Regions from separate parts of the Streptomyces sp. NPDC058650 genome, predicted to be linked through region 1. Evidence: riboswitches for the same ligand, from Rfam matches in the RefSeq annotation. Region 1 holds a riboswitch; each other region holds the start of a gene.

What was found. A riboswitch is a leader RNA that binds a small molecule or an ion and turns the genes downstream of it on or off. The one in region 1 is predicted to bind cyclic di-AMP.
Region 2: it holds a riboswitch for cyclic di-AMP, as region 1 does, so the genes downstream of both, ACFWWU_RS27640 (transglycosylase family protein) here and ACFWWU_RS23295 (M23 family metallopeptidase) in region 1, are expected to answer to the same signal.
Region 3: it holds a riboswitch for cyclic di-AMP, as region 1 does, so the genes downstream of both, ACFWWU_RS03670 (M23 family metallopeptidase) here and ACFWWU_RS23295 (M23 family metallopeptidase) in region 1, are expected to answer to the same signal.
Region 4: it holds a riboswitch for cyclic di-AMP, as region 1 does, so the genes downstream of both, ACFWWU_RS06720 (C40 family peptidase) here and ACFWWU_RS23295 (M23 family metallopeptidase) in region 1, are expected to answer to the same signal.

Annotation. Positions count from the first base shown of each region.
Region 1 is NZ_JBHXRL010000013.1:123,269-127,161, reverse strand. Features, by position in the region: gene ACFWWU_RS23310 (GNAT family N-acetyltransferase) at 1-77, opposite strand, end outside; gene ACFWWU_RS23305 (HPr family phosphocarrier protein) at 253-534, shown strand; gene ACFWWU_RS23300 (GntR family transcriptional regulator) at 671-1,354, opposite strand; gene ACFWWU_RS23295 (M23 family metallopeptidase) at 1,550-2,332, opposite strand; cyclic di-AMP (ydaO/yuaA leader) riboswitch at 2,345-2,508, opposite strand; gene ACFWWU_RS23290 (M16 family metallopeptidase) at 2,710-3,893, opposite strand, start outside.
Region 2 is NZ_JBHXRL010000018.1:117,752-121,644, forward strand. Features, by position in the region: gene ACFWWU_RS27630 (cytochrome P450) at 1-23, shown strand, start outside; gene ACFWWU_RS27635 (transglycosylase family protein) at 208-1,314, shown strand; cyclic di-AMP (ydaO/yuaA leader) riboswitch at 1,529-1,742, shown strand; gene ACFWWU_RS27640 (transglycosylase family protein) at 1,746-2,507, shown strand; gene eno (phosphopyruvate hydratase) at 2,839-3,893, shown strand, end outside.
Region 3 is NZ_JBHXRL010000001.1:744,312-748,204, reverse strand. Features, by position in the region: gene ACFWWU_RS03675 (aldo/keto reductase) at 1-154, opposite strand, end outside; gene ACFWWU_RS03670 (M23 family metallopeptidase) at 239-1,441, opposite strand; cyclic di-AMP (ydaO/yuaA leader) riboswitch at 1,453-1,599, opposite strand; gene ACFWWU_RS03665 (PP2C family protein-serine/threonine phosphatase) at 1,801-3,048, opposite strand; gene ACFWWU_RS03660 (MerR family transcriptional regulator) at 3,193-3,893, opposite strand, start outside.
Region 4 is NZ_JBHXRL010000003.1:131,328-135,220, reverse strand. Features, by position in the region: gene ACFWWU_RS06730 (ATP-dependent Clp protease proteolytic subunit) at 69-692, shown strand; gene ACFWWU_RS06725 (hypothetical protein) at 700-1,005, shown strand; cyclic di-AMP (ydaO/yuaA leader) riboswitch at 1,320-1,526, shown strand; gene ACFWWU_RS06720 (C40 family peptidase) at 1,530-2,006, shown strand; gene ACFWWU_RS06715 (ATP-binding protein) at 2,169-2,597, opposite strand; gene ACFWWU_RS06710 (8-amino-7-oxononanoate synthase) at 2,759-3,893, opposite strand, start outside.

The DNA.
Region 1 (3,893 bases):
TCGGGATAGGCGTGCTCCGGTGATGCCGGTGGTGCCGGTCGATCCGCCGCTTCCGACTGCTCCGACGCGCTCTGCATGGGGCCAGCCTACGGCCGGTGTACGACACCGGCACCGGTCGCGCGGCGGGTGCGTGCCGTGCAAGGTGGGGAGGACCGAACGCCGGTCCGGTCCGGGTCGAAGGTCGGCACGAGCACCGCGCGCCACATGAGAGACTGGTCTAGACAACCCGCTTGAGACTTGAAGGGCAACACCATGGCTGAGCGCCGCGTCAACGTCGGCTGGGCCGAGGGCCTCCACGCCCGCCCCGCGTCCATCTTCGTCCGTGCCGCCACGGCTTCCGGCGTTCCGGTGACGATCGCCAAGTCCGACGGCACCCCCGTGAACGCCGCCTCGATGCTCGCGGTGCTCGGTCTGGGCGCGCAGGGCGGCGAGGAGATCGTCCTCGCTTCGGAGGCCGAGGGCGCCGAGATCGCGCTCGACCGTCTCGCGAAGCTGGTCGCCGAGGGACTCGACGAGCTCCCCGAGACCGTCTGACCCCGCGCTCCCCGTACGACGAAACCGCGACCTCCGGAATTCCGGTGGTCGCGGTTTTCGCTTTTCCGGAGCCGGTGTTTCCGGGCAGCACGAATAAGCTCCGTCGAATTCCTATTCTTTGTATACGGTGCGCGCGTTAATTCCGGCCGCTCGCCGTGTTGACGGCATGTTGCGAAACCCTCACACGGCCGCGCTCCGGCCTTTTGAGCCGGTACAGACCCAGCGAGCGCTCCGCGTGCAGCGCCGTCAGCGCCCTGGCCCGCTCGGCGTCGCCACGCGCGACGGCGTCCACGATGGCGCCGTGCTCGGACCAGGCCTCCACAGGGTGGGCGGGGTGGTCGACCGCGTACATCCAGGCGATCTTGTGCCGCAGCTGGGTGAGCAGCGCGGTCAGGGCCGGGCTGCCGGAGGCCTGCGCCAGCGTCTCGTGGAACCAGCCCCCGAGCGAGCGCAGATCCTCGCCCTGGCCGCGTCTGGCCCGCTCCTGCCCCAGCCTGACCAGGCCGCGCAGGACCTTCAGGTGCGCCTCGGTACGCCGCTGCGCGGCGCGGGCGGCGCCCAGCGGTTCGAGCAGGGCCCGCATGTCGAGCAGATCGGCCGCCTCCTGCTCGGTGGGCTCGGCGACATGGGCGCCGGCGTGGCGGCGGGTGACGACGAAGCCCTCGGACTCCAGGGTGCGCAGGGCCTCGCGGACCGGGACACGGGAGACCCCGTAGCGGCGCGCGAGCTGCTCCTCGGTCAGCCGCCCGCCCCGCTCGAAGACGCCGGAGACGATGTCGTCCCGGATCGCCGTGCATACCGATTGCGCGGGTACGCGCATGTCCGACCTCCGCCTTGGTCCGCGAGAGACAATTCGAGCGACGCCTGTTCCGCGTCCGTTCTGCGTCTGTTCCGCGACTCTATTGCAGCAGGCCGGAATTTCCGATGCCCCCATGGAATCCAGCCATATGTTTCGGTCAGCGAAAAGCCCCGGCTCAGTACGAGCCGGGGCTTTTGCGACGCGATCCGCGTGACGTCAGAGGCTGACGCCGCGGGCGCGGAGGTAGGAGATGGGGTTCAGGTCCGAGCCGTAGTCGGAGCCCGTCCGCGCCTCGAAGTGGAGGTGCGGGCCGGTCGAGTTGCCGGACGAGCCCGAGATGCCTATCTGCTGGCCCGGCTCGACGGTCTGGCCGACGTAGACCCCGATGGACGAGAGGTGACCGTACTGGGTGTACGTGCCGTCGTTCATCTGGATGACGATGTTGTTGCCGTACGCCCCGCCCCAGCCGGCCTCGACGACGGTGCCGGAGCCGACGGAGACGACCGAGCTGCCGTAGGAGGCGTGGAAGTCGATGCCGGAGTGGCTGCCGGAGGACCAGAGCGAGCCACCGGTCTTGTAGCCGGTGGTCACGTACGAGCCGCCCACGGGGAGCTGGAAGGAGTCGAGTCGCCGGCGCTCGGCCTCGCGGGCGGCGCGCTCGCGCTCCTCGCGGACCTCCTTGGCGCGGGCCTCCGCCTTGCGCTTCGCCTCGGCGCGGGCCTCTGCCTGGGCCTTCGCCTTGACGATGGCCTCGAAGGCCTCCTGCTCCTGGGCGGCGGCCTGGGCGTCGATCCGGTCCGCGAGCGAGTCCTCGGTGATCACCTGCGTGAGGCCGGTGTCCTCGGCGGAGCGGTTGTCCGTGTCGGCGGCGAGCGCCGGGGAGGCGAAGGTTCCGATGACGCCGGTGGTGGCGAGCGTCGCTACGCCGGCGATGCCCACGCTGCGGCGCGCCATCCGGCTCGGACCACGATGCTTCCCGGTGGCACGGGTGAACGCCATGTAGGGGCTGATCCTTTCCTTCCTTCTCGCCTACCGGGTTAGCTGACGGGTTCGGAGCAGGAAGGTCTCCTACGAGCCCCTCCGTACGTGACGAAGGCGCCCGATTCACCCCAGGGACTGTGTGGGTCCCCGGCTCCCCAGGCTCGCGCCTGACGGGGACTCGGCGATGACTGTCCGTTGCCGCGAATGCGGCACGTGCACCTGACGAACAGCCGCACCGACGCTATGGGATCGTCTGTCGATCACCAAACAGACAGGCCCGTTTGTAAGACATGCCACAGGGCAGACAGCCACCCTTGCCCTCAATTCGGGCAAAGCGGAAGGCCTCGACGAAATCATGACGTCGAGGCCTTCCGTCGCCGGGTCGGCGGGTGCGATCAGCCGGTCACCACGGTGACTTCACCGATGCCGAGCGCGCGCACCGGCTCCGCGATCTGCGCCGCGTCGCCCACGAGCACGGTCACGAGCCGGTCCACGGGGAAGGCGTTGACCACGGCCGCGGTCGCCTCGACCGTGCCCGTCTCGGCGAGACGCGCGTACAACTGGGCCTGGTAGTCGTCCGGGAGGTGCTGCTCGACCTGGTCGGCGAGCGTCCCGGCGACCGAGGCGGCCGTCTCGTACTTGAGGGGCGCCACCCCCACCAGGTTCTGCACGGCCGTCTCGCGCTCGGCGTCCGTGAGGCCCTCCGCCGCGAGGGTCCGCAGCACCTTCCACAGGTCGTCAAGTGCCGGGCCGGTGTTGGGGGTGTCGACCGAGCCGCTGATGGCGAGCATCGAGGCGCCGTTCCCCTCGGCGTCGGAGCGGAGCACCTGCCCGAAGGCCCGCACGCCGTACGTGTAGCCCTTCTCCTCGCGCAGGACCCGGTCGAGCCGCGAGGTCAGCGTCCCGCCGAGGCAGTACGTGCCGAGGACCTGGGCGGCCCAGACGCTGTCGTGCCGGTCGGCACCGATCCGGCCGATCAGCAACTGGGTCTGGACGGCGCCGGGACGGTCCACGATGACGACCCGTCCGGTGTCGTCCGCGGTGATCGGCGGCATCGGGAGCGGCTCGGCCGGCTCGCCGGTCCAGGCGCCCAGCGTCTCGGCGAGGACCTTGTCCAGGTCGACGCCGGTCAGGTCGCCGACGACCACCGCCGTGGCCGTGGCGGGCCGGACGTACGCCTCGTAGAAGGCGCGGACCGCGGCGGCGTCGATCGCCTGGACGGTCTCCTCGGTGCCCTGGCGCGGCCGGGACATCCGGGCCTCGGCCGGGAACAGCTCCTTGGAGAGCTGCTTGGCGGCGCGGCGGGCCGGGTTGGCCGTCTCGTGCGGGATCTCGTCGAGGCGGTTGTGCACGAGGCGCTCGATCTCGGTGTCCAGGAACGCCGGGGCGATCAGCGCCTCGGAGAGCAGCCCGAGCGCCTTGGGCAGCCGGGAGACGGGCACCTCGAGGGAGACCCGCACGCCGGGGTGGTCGGCGTGGGCGTCGAGCGTCGCACCACAGCGCTCCAGCTCGGCCGCGAACTCCTCGGCGTCGCGCTGGTCCGTGCCCTCGGAGAGCGCGCGGGCCATGATCGTGGCGA
Region 2 (3,893 bases), on a different contig from region 1:
CCCCTTCCGTACGCCTCCTGTGAAGTGACGGACCATCAGAAATGTGATCTTCACGTGATCGGGGGGCCATCGACTTGTGACGAGCGTTCGAATGCCGCTACGTTTCCCGGCAGTCTCAGCCGTCACGCGAAAGGCCTCCCTATGCGCTCCGGGAACGGACGACACCGTCGCCCCCGTCAGGCCCCCGCCATCGTCGTCGCCGCGGGAGTGACCGGATCCGCCCTGGCACTGCCGCTGCTCGCCAGTGGCTCCGCCTCCGCCGCCGACGCGGCGACCTGGGACCGGGTCGCCGAGTGCGAGTCCGGCGGCCAGTGGAGTGCCAACTTCGGCAACGGCATGTACGGCGGCCTCCAGTTCACCCAGGACAGCTGGGAGCGGAACGGCGGCCTCGCGTACGCCCCCAGCCCCGACCTGGCCAGCCGCGCCCAGCAGATCGCGATCGCCGACAAGGCGCTCGCCGCCGGCGGCACCGACTGGGCCACCTGCGCGCCCATCGCCGGTCTGACGAACGACGGCAAGGTCACCGGGGTCAACCCCGGGCCCACCGCCGCCACGAAGACGCCCACGGGACCCGTCGCGGAGTCGAACCGGACCGCGGGCGTCCCGGTCACGCCCTCGGAGACCGCCGCTGCCGAGAAGTCCGCGGAGGAGTCCGGCCCCGCCACCGAGGGCGCCGAGCCGCCCCGTACCGCGTCGAAGGCCCCCGCCGCGCCCACCACGCCCGTCAGCCCCACCGCCCCCGTCAGCCCCACCGCGCCGGTCAGTCCGACCGCGCCGGCGACGGCGGCCACCACTCCGGCCGCGCCGGGTACGGCGACCACGCCGGGCACCTCGACCGCGCCGGGCACCTCGACCGCGCCGGGCACCTCGACCACCCCCGCGGCGCCCGACGCGTCCCTGACGCCCGTATCGCCCGTATCGCCCGAGGTGCCGAAGGGTGACGCCTCGTCGGCCACTCCCGGCACCGGCAAGCACCGGGGCGGGGCAGCCCCGGAGGAAACCGGCAAGACGGACACCTCCGTCGAATCCGGCAGACATGCTTCATCGACGGACAACCTGGCGGAAAGTCCTACCGTCCTGCCGGTCACTGACGAGGCGAAGAATTCGGACGCAACGGACAGTCAGGACACTTCGGATGCCTACACCGTGCGGCCCGGCGACAATCTGTCCGAGATTGCACAGGAGAACGAACTCCCCGGAGGGTGGAACGCCCTCTATGACGCCAACCGCGGGACCGTGGGCATCGATCCGGACCTCATCGTCCCTGGTCAGAGCCTCGACCTGACGATCGGTTCGGAAGAGAAGGCGGAGTAGTTCCGGGTCATATGTCCGGTTCTGGGCAAGTGAGACATGGGTCTCTTCGCCTCAACTGGCGTGTCACGTCCGCGAACTTTGCCCCCGTCACCTCCCACCTGCGCAAACGCCCTCCATCGAAGGGCAAGTAGGGGCGATATTTCCGCAATACGCCTCTTTGAACTTCCGGTGGGTCTGTGTCTACGGTCGTAACCGCTCGCCACCGCGGGCCCCGTCGACCGAAACGCCGAATCCTGCCGTCGGCCGATGGGAACGTCGCGTAAGCGCCGTAGGCAGGAGCGGGGGACCCAAGGTAAGTGCCGACCCCGGCCGTTGAGACAGACGGCCGACGATCGGCTAGGGGTTAAGTCGCGTGCTAGGACACGCGGCCGGACAACTCATTGGTCCGAACCCGACAGCTCACCTCGTAGGCGTCGGTGAGGAGAATCTCCATGCTGTTTTCCGGCAAGGGCAAACACCGTCGTCCCTCCAAGGCCACCCAGGTCGTCACGCTCGTCGGTGTCACCGGTGTCGCCGTCGCCGCCCCGCTGATGACCGCGGGCACCGCCTCGGCCGCCACGTCCTCCGAGTGGGACCGCGTCGCCCAGTGCGAGTCCGGCGGCAACTGGTCCATCAACACCGGCAACGGGTACTACGGCGGCCTGCAGTTCTCCGCCTCCACCTGGGCCGCGTACGGCGGCACCGCCTACGCCTCGACCGCCAACCAGGCGTCGAAGTCCCAGCAGATCGCCATCGCCGAGAAGGTCCTCGCGGGCCAGGGCAAGGGCGCCTGGCCGTCCTGTGGCGTGGGCCTCTCCGGCGCCTCGTACGACGGTGGCTCCGCAGAGAGCGCGCCGCAGCAGCAGGCCGCGCCGAAGCAGGAGACCCAGCAGCCGCAGCGCAGCACCCAGCCCTCGCAGCAGCGCTCGACCGAGCAGCCGACCACCCGCAGCGAGCAGCGCCAGGCCCCGAAGCAGGCCACGCAGCAGCAGGCCGCGCCGAAGGCCGCCGCCAAGAAGACGGTCACCACCCCGACCGGCAAGGTGGTCAAGAAGGGTGACGGCGAGTACAAGGTCGTCGCCGGCGACACCCTCAGCAAGATCGCCGAGGCGCACGGCGTCAAGGGCGGCTGGGCCGAGCTCTTCGAGCTGAACGAGGACGTCGTCGACAACGCCGACCTCATCTACGTGGGCCAGCAGCTCCACCTCAAGTGAGCCCGGCGGCTCGGGTGAGTCCGGCGGCTCGCCCGACCCCGACGACCCTCCCGCGGTGACCACCCCGGTCCGGCGCACTCTCCCCCGTGCGCGCCGGACCGGGGTTCCGTGTGTCCGGGGTTCCGAAGCGCCCCTTCGGGGCGACCCGACGGTTACCGCTCAGTAGATCTGGGGCCCTTCGTCCCGAGATGCATGCCCTTGGGTCCTTTTTCGTCCCAGGGGGCGGGCGCACGGCCGACCGGAGCCCCGGAGCCGGTTAGGCTCTTGGCGCAAGGCCAAGCGACCCTGCACCGGCCATGCGTCACATCCAGCGTCACATCCCAAAAAGGAGATGCTCGTGCCGTCCATCGACGTCGTCGTAGCCCGGGAAATCCTGGACTCCCGAGGTAACCCCACGGTCGAGGTCGAGGTCGGCCTCGACGACGGCAGCACCGGTCGTGCTGCTGTTCCGTCCGGTGCGTCCACCGGCGCGTTCGAGGCCATCGAGCTTCGCGACGGTGACCCGAACCGCTACATGGGCAAGGGTGTCGAGAAGGCCGTCCTCGCCGTCATCGAGCAGATCGGCCCGGAGCTCGTCGGCTACGACGCCACCGAGCAGCGCCTGATCGACCAGGCCATGTTCGACCTCGACGCCACCGAGAACAAGGGCTCGCTCGGCGCCAACGCCATCCTCGGCGTCTCCCTCGCCGTCGCGCACGCCGCGTCCGAGGCCTCGGACCTCCCGCTCTTCCGCTACCTCGGCGGCCCGAACGCGCACCTGCTGCCCGTTCCGATGATGAACATCCTCAACGGTGGGTCGCACGCCGACTCCAACGTGGACATCCAGGAGTTCATGATCGCCCCGATCGGCGCGGAGTCCTTCTCCGAGGCCCTTCGCTGGGGTGCGGAGATCTACCACACCCTCAAGGGCGTGCTGAAGCGCAAGGGCCTCTCCACCGGCCTCGGCGACGAGGGCGGCTTCGCCCCGAACCTGGAGTCGAACCGCGCCGCCCTGGACCTCATCATCGAGGCCATCAAGGAGGCCGGCTACACCCCGGGCACCGACGTCGCGCTCGCGCTCGACGTCGCCGCGTCCGAGTTCTACAAGGACGGCACGTACGAGTTCGAGGGCAAGTCCCGCTCGGCCGCCGAGATGACCGAGTACTACGAGGAGCTCGTCTCCGCGTACCCGATGGTCTCCATCGAGGACCCGCTGTACGAGGACGACTGGGCGGGCTGGAAGGTCCTCACCGACAAGCTGGGCGCCAAGGTCCAGATCGTCGGCGACGACCTCTTCGTCACCAACCCGGAGCGCCTCGCCCGCGGCATCGAGGAGGGCACCGCGAACGCCCTCCTGGTCAAGGTCAACCAGATCGGCTCGCTGACCGAGACCCTCGACGCCGTCGA
Region 3 (3,893 bases), on a different contig from region 1:
CCGCGGTGTCGACGAAGTTCCCGCCGGCGGCGGCGTAGGCGTCGAGGACGGCGAAGGACTGTGCCTCGTCGGCGGTCCAGCCGAAGACGTTGCCGCCCAGGGCGAGCGGGAAGACGTGCAGATCGGAGGAGCCCAGCGTGCGGAGAGAAGTCATGGGTTGATCAACCCTCCGCACCGCCGGGCCTATTCCGGGCAAGGCCCGGGAGTGTCGGACGTCAAGGCGTCGGACCCCGGAGCGTCAGATGGACAGGCCCTTGGAGCGGAGCCAGGCCGCCGGGTCGATGCCGTCGCCGCCGGAGGTGTGGACCTCCATGTGGAGGTGGGCGCCGGTGACGTTGCCGGTGGCGCCGACGCGGCCGATCGTCTCGCCGGTGGTCACGGTCTGACCCGCGCCGACCGTCATGGAGGAGAGGTGCGCGTACCAGACCTCGGTGCCGTCCTCCAGCTCCAGGACGACCCGGTAGCCGTAGGAGCCGGACCAGCCCGCCGACGTGACCGTGCCGCTGTGGACGGCCTTGAGCGGGGTGCCCGTGGGGGCGGCGAAGTCGAGACCGGTGTGGTAGCCGGAGGACCACATCGAGCCGGACTGCATGTAGGTGGCGCTGAGGGAGTACGAGGAGAGGGGCATCGAGTAGCTGGCGGCGAGCTGGGCGAGGCGCTCGGCCTCGGCCTCCGCGGCCTTCCGCTCGGCCTCCGCCTTGGCTTCCGCCTCCGCCTTGGCCTTGGCTTCCGCTTCGGCCTTGGCCTTCGCCTCGGCGGCCGCCTTCTCCGCCGCATCGGCCTTGGCCTCGGCCTCGGCCGCCGCCTTCTCGGCCGCGGCCTTCTCGGCGGCGAGCTTCTCGGCCGCGTCGGCGGAGGCCTGCTGCTGCTCGGCCTGCTGGAGGATGCGGGCGCGCAGGATCTCGCCCGCGTCGGCCACCCGGGCGGTCGGGGCCGTCTCGGCGGTCCCGGTCTGCGTGGTGTAACCGGCCTGGGTGGTCCGGGCGGTCGCGGCGGTGCCGTTCGTCTTCTCGCCGGCCGGGGTGACGTACGTGGCGGCGGTGAGCGGGTTCGGGTTGCCGCCGGTCGCCTCGATGGTGTCCCGGATGCGCTGGTCGGCGTCGTCCGCGTCGTCGGTGAACAGCGCGCCGACGCCGGGGAGGTCCTCGGCCGCCGGGAGGTTCAGGTCGGGGAGGTCCGGGAGCGATATCGCGACCGGCGGCTTCTCCTGCGCGGTGGCGAGCCCGCCCGCACCGACGGCCGCGATGACGCCGACGCCGAGGACGGTGGAGGAACGGGCGAAGTTGGAACGCTGCTTGACGACCCGGTGCCGGCCGCCGGAGCGGCTCTCGGCGCGGAGGGATCCCTCGGTGGGGTTCCACTCGGTGTCCGGAGCGGCAGGACCCGCACCACCACCGAAGGCATCGAAGGGTGCTTCGGGTGCGGGAGTGTTGGACGCCACGAAGGCGCGCTCCTTTCCTTCCTTCTCGCCTACCGGGTTAGCTGACGGGTTCGGAGCAGGAAGGTCTCCTACGGGCGCGGTCGCACGGGTGCGAAGGGCCCGATTCACCCCAAGTAGTGGTTCCCCGGTTCCTTTTCAGGATTCGGCGCGTGCGCACGGTGCCGTCTCTTGCGACGGTTGTGACGACCGCGCTGCGTTATCGAACGTTAATAGACAGGGGGGTCCGATTCCAAGCCGTTCCCGGTGATCATTCATTGAATTGGTGGGGAATCGCCCGAGTTGACCCCCCTTCAGCAAGAGGCGGCCAAACTCTCGCGATCTGACGTTGTGTCAATTGTTATCGCAGCGACACCCTGTGACTACGCCTGGTGACCGGGGCGGATCGAGGGTCCTCCCGGCTGCGCCGGCGGTACCACCGGCATCGTCCGTCGCCTCTCCGGCTGCCCCGCCGCGGGCCTGCTCAGCGCGAGCAGCGCCATGTCGTCCGTCGACCCGCCGCCCGTGTGGAGCCGTACGTCGTCGACGAGCGCGTCGAGCAGCTCCTCGGGCCCCGGGAAGATCCGTCCGGCGAGGCGGGACGCCGGGTCGTAGAAGACGCCCTCCGCGTTCCGCGCCTCCGAGAGGCCGTCCGTGTAGAACAGCAGCGTCGCGCCCCGCGGGTACGGCCGCTCCTCGGCCCGGTCCGGCCACGCCGCCAGCTCGCCCATGCCGAGCGGCAGCGCCGGCTCCGCCGGATCCAGCACGTCCAGGTTCCCGTCCGCGTACAGCAACAGCGGTGGCGGATGGCCGCGGTTGACGACCCGTACGCTCCCGGCGTCGCCCTCGCCCCCGCCCGTCCCGTCGGCGCGCGGGATCTCCGCCAGGACGGCCGTCGTGAACCCCTCGAAGGCGTCGAGCCCGTGCCTGCGGGTCCCCTCCCGGGCCAGCGCCCGTTCCAGCCGCTGCGCCACCCCCTCCAGACTCGCCTCCTGCTCGGCCGCCTCCCGGAACGCCCCGATCACGACGGCGACGGCCTCGACCGCTTCCATCCCCTTGCCCCGCACGTCCCCCACGACGAGCCGCACCCCGTGCGGGGTGTCCTGCACGGCGAACAGGTCGCCGCCGATGAACGCGTCCGCCTGCGCCGCCTCGTAACGGGCCGCGCACTGCAGCCCGCCGATCCGCTCGTCGGGCGTCGGCAGCACCGCCTTCTGCGCGGTCTCCGCGATGACCCGCGCGGAGGCCAGCCGCTCGCCGCTGCGCCGCACGACCCGGTTGACGAGCATCGCGAGCGCGGAGACGGTGACGACGGTGAAGACCTCGGTGAGGGCCGGGACCTCGGTCGCCGTGCCGTTGTAGACGTGCAGCCCGACGCAGGCGAGGACGGCGGCGATCCCGGTGAGCAGGGTCGTGAGCGTCGAGAAGAACGGCGCGGCGATCAGCGGGGCGGCGGAGAAGAGCGGCGCGGCCGTGTACGTGGCGGGCGTCGACAGGTCGAAGACGACACCGCCCACGATGATCAGCGGGGGCAGCGCACGGAGGAAGCGCCGGGCCCCTCTGTACGGGCCGGGGCGGCGGCCCTCGCCGCCTCGCCGCCCGCCGCCCGCTGCTCCTAGGGGGTGCCCCACCTGTGCTCTCCTGCCCGGTCCGCACCGGCCACGGTGTTCCCGTACCGCGCCCTCCCAGGGTGGCCGCCACCGCACCCGGTCGCGACCCCCATGGGGCCGACTGGCGTACGCCCCCCTCGCTTCCGAGCACGTCCGGCGCGGCGGCTACAGGTTCCGCTCCGCGTAGACCGCCATCGCGTCCCGGACGAGGAGCGCGGTGCCCTCGCCGTGCTTGTCGTAGTTCACCGTGAAGCGCGGGTCGTCGACGTACATGCGGCCGAGTCCGATCACGTACTCCTTGGTCGGGGTCGTGGTGGCCGACAGCCACGCGATCTGGCGCCGCGTGATCGCCTGCACCTCGTCGCTGTCGGCGGCCAGGCCGTCCCGTACCGCCTGCCCGAAGTCGCGGGCGATGCCGGCCTGCTCGTCCAGGAACGCCTTCCTGCCTTCGGCGTCGAGCGAGCGCCACCAGCGGTCGCCCTTCTCGTACGCCGCGCGGCCCCAGCGCTCGGTGACCTCCGCCTCGTACCGCGTGTGGTCGAAGCCGTCGAACACTTCTTCTGCCATGAGTTCTTCTCCCCTCTCGGTCTTGTGGAGAGTGGTGCGGACGGCCTCGATCTGCCGGCCGATGCGCTCCCGCTCCTGCTCCAGGAGGAGCAGATGGGTGCGCAGCGCGGCGGACGGGTCGCTCTGCCCCTTGAGGACCTCGGCGATCGCGGGCAGCGAGAGCCCCAGCTCGCGCAGCAGCAGGATGCGCTGCAGACGCACGAGCGCCGCCTGGTCGTAGTACCGGTAACCGTTCGCGCCGATCCGGCTCGGCTCCAGCAGTCCCCGCTCGCCGTAGTGGCGGAGGGTACGGCTGGTGG
Region 4 (3,893 bases), on a different contig from region 1:
CTCCCCATCTTACGGCCTGTACGTCCTGTACATTTTTGACAGAGACAGATCGATGGAGGTGCTCAGCCATGGACGCGCGCTACGTTCTGCCCGAGTTCACGGAGCGGGCCAGCTTCGGGACCCGGACCCTCGACCCGTACTCGAAGCTCCTCGAGTCCCGGATCGTGTTCCTCGGCACGCCGGTCGACGAGACCTCGGCCAACGACGCCATCGCCCAGTTCCTGTACCTCGACCACGCGGCGCCGGGCCAGGACATCTCCCTCTACATCAACTCCCCCGGCGGCTCCGTCACCGCCATGACCTCGATCTACGACACGATGCGGACGCTCTCCTGCGACGTGGAGACCACCTGCCTGGGCCAGGCCGTCTCCACCGCGGCCGTCCTGTTCGCGGCCGGCACGCCGGGCAAGCGTCTGATCCTGCCCGGCGCCCGGGTCACGCTCCGGCAGCCAACCCTGGACGAGCCCCTCCAGGGACAGCTCAGCGACCTCGACCTCCAGGCGAGCGAACTGCTGCGGCTGCGCGCGCTGGTCGCCGGGCTGCTCGCCGAGCACACCGGGCAGGAGCGGGAGCGGATCGACGCCGACATCGACCGCCTGACCGTCCTGGACGCACCGGCGGCCGTCGCGTACGGCCTGGCGGACCACGTCGTCGTGAACCGGCGCTCCGCCGCCGGCGGTACGGCACGGTGAAGCGGCCGTGGTCCCCGAGCTGCCGCCGCTGCCGGCCCTGACCCGGGCCGAGGGCGACCTCATCGACGCGTACCTCGAAGTCGTCGACCTCCTCGGCAAGATCAATCCATCCAGAAGTACGCATACCTATGGGGCGTTGCGTGCGGCGCAGGCCCTGGTGGGACGCGCGGAGGCGCTGCGCGAGGCCCTGACGCTCATGCATAAACGGGGCGAGACCGACGTCCACGCGGACACATTGGCGCGCGCCCTAAGGGTGTTGAACGGAGAGCGCCGGGCCGACCGGGTCACCGTCCCCCGGACTCGCGCGAGTTGACATTTCCGCGTGTCGTGTCCAGGGCCGGTCGGGCGACACGCAACGCAGAATCCCTCCCCCGTTCGGCGTAGTCGACGAGTCGACATATGAAGCGGGCGAGTTGCGCAACAGGTGTACGCATTTGGCGGAATCGAACGTTCCATCGCTGGTACGCGGCTCGTAGGCCAAACCTCCGAAGATCACAAAGGCGGTCTGTCCACCCGAACGGATCAGTCGTGAGGAGCCTCACATATCGCCGTTTCAGCTCGGTTTTCGCCCATGTCGTGGGTCAAGATCCCTGTCGACGACAAGCCCCCGCCACCGCGGCGGGGCGGTCCGGGCGGACGCCGAGTCCTGCCGCTGTCCCGGACGTCTGGTCGACAGGAGTGGATCGGCAGGAGTGGAGGACCCAATCAGTACGGAACGTTCGCGCTGTCACCGCAGCGGGCCCGTTCCTTGGGGTGAAGCCGCAGCCGCGGCCGGGCATCTTCGCCAGCCCGAACCCGACAGGTCATCCTTCGCAGGCGGCTGACGAAGGGTTGCGCATGACCGCGCAGATGCATGTCCCGTCCCTGCTGTCCCGGGCCGGAGCCGTCTCGGCTCTCACCCTCGCCGCCGTCGGCGGCACGCTGTTCGCACCAGGCGCGGCATCGGAGGCCCAGGCAGCGACGACACACGCGAACAAGGCACTGAGCGTCGCCGCGTCGAAGAAAGGATCGCCCTACCGGTACGGATCGACCGGACCCACCCGGTTCGACTGCTCCGGTCTGACGCTCTACGCGTACAAGAAGGCGGGCAAGTCGCTGCCTCGCACCGCGCAGCAGCAGTACAACAAGTCCCGGCACATCTCCTCGTCCAGCCGGCAGAAGGGCGACCTGGTCTTCTTCCACTCCGGCGGGAGGGTCTACCACGTCGGCATCTACGCCGGCAGCGGCAAGATCTGGCACTCGCCCAAGACGGGCTCCTGGGTGAAGCTCGACAAGATCTGGTCGTCGAAGGTCTACTACGGCCGCGTCCGATGACGGACCCCGGGAACTGACCCGACCGAGCCGGAGGGTGCGGTGGCGCCGCCGCACTCCTTGCTCACCAGCACGCCTCGCTCACCAGCACCCCTCGCTCAGTCGGACGCCTCACTCAGCCGCACGCCTCACTCAGCCGCATGCCTCTCCTCGACGGTACGAGCCCTACACCGGGGCCATCGTCCACGGGAGGGTGATCCAGACGGTCTTGCCACCCTCCTCGGTCGGCGTGACCGAGAGGCGGCCGCCGGCCTCCGCCGCGAGGACGCGGATGATGACCATGCCGCGACCGTTGTCCTGCTGGACCGCCGCCGGAAGGCGGCGGGGCCAACGGGGATGACTGTCGGTCACACCGATGTGCAGGCGCTCCTCCCGCTCCAGGCGGAGGTCGACCGTGAAGGTGGGCGACTGCCCGAAGGTGTGCTGGACGGCGTTGGTGGCCAGTTCCGAGACGATCAGCCGGATCGAGTCCGCGATCTCCGCGTCGTCGTCGAGCCCCCAGTCCCCCAGGACGTCCGCGACGTATCTCCGTGCCGTGCGGACCGACGCGGGATCGCTCGGCAGAGTGACGGATACTTCCTGATGGTCTGCCATGGCGGCGCTGTCCCTTTCCCGCCGGGGACACCACCCCGGATTGCGCTTCGCGTCAGAGTGCAACCGATCGTGCCGCCCCGTACGGCCTTCCACCACGAAATGCGGGGATCTATCGCCCGAAGCGGTGAACTCTGCTGCCCGAGAACGCTCTTGGGGTCGCCTCAGGCGGCGGGCGCGGTACGCAGGATCGTCTCCACCGCCCGTCCGAGCTCGGCGTCCGTGAGGTCGGCGCGGGCCGTGAGCCGGAGCCGCGAGATGCCGTCCGGCACGGACGGGGGCCGGAAGCAACCGACCGCCAGACCCTGTTCGCGGCAGTCGGCCGCCCAGCGCAGCGCCGCCTCGGGCGAGGGGGCGCGCACCGAGACCACGGCCGCGTCCGGCCGCGCGGCGGTCAGTCCGGCCGCCGTGAGGCGCTCGTACAAGGTGGTGGCGACGGCCCGCGCCCGCCCGGCGAGCGCCGGCTCGGCGGCGATCAGCCGCAGGCTCGCCAGCGCGCCGCCCGCCGCGGCCGGGGCGAGCCCGGTGTCGAAGATGAAGGTGCGCGCCGCGTTCACCAGGTGCTCGACGACCCGGGCGGGGCCGAGGACCGCGCCGCCCTGACTGCCCAGGGACTTGGAGAGGGTGAGGGTCGCGACGACGTCCTCGTCGCCCGCGAGGCCGGTTTCGTGCAGGGCGCCCCGTCCGCCGTCGCCGAGGACGCCGAAGCCGTGGGCGTCGTCGACGACGAGCCCGGCGCCGTGCGCGCGGCAGGCGGTGGCGAGCTCCGGCAGCGGCGCCTTGTCGCCGTCGACGGAGAAGACGGAGTCGCTGACCACGAGCGCCCGGAGTTCCGGTCGCGCCTCCAGCGTCTTGCGTACGGACTCGGGATCGGCGTGCGGCACGACGGCCGTCTCGGCGCGCGCGAGCCGGCAGCCGTCCACGATCGAGGCGTGGTTGGAGGCGTCCGAGACGATCAGCGAGTCCCGGCCGCCGAGGGCCGTGAGCGCGGCGAGGTTGGCGGCGTAGCCGGAGGAGAAGACGAGGGCCGCCTCGAAGCCGCAGAACTCGGCGAGTTCGCGTTCGAGCCGGGTGTGCAGCCGGGTCGTCCCGGTGACGAGCCGTGAGCCGGTGGCACCCGCGCCCCAGCGGCGCGCCGCCTCGGCCGCCGCCTCGGTGACCTCCGGTCGGCGGGTGAGGCCGAGGTAGTCGTTGCTCGCCAGGTCGAGGAGCTCCGACTCGGCGGACCGGGGTCGCAGCGTACGGACGAGACCGGCTTCCGCACGGCGGCGCGCCTCGGCGTCGGTCCAGTCGAACGCG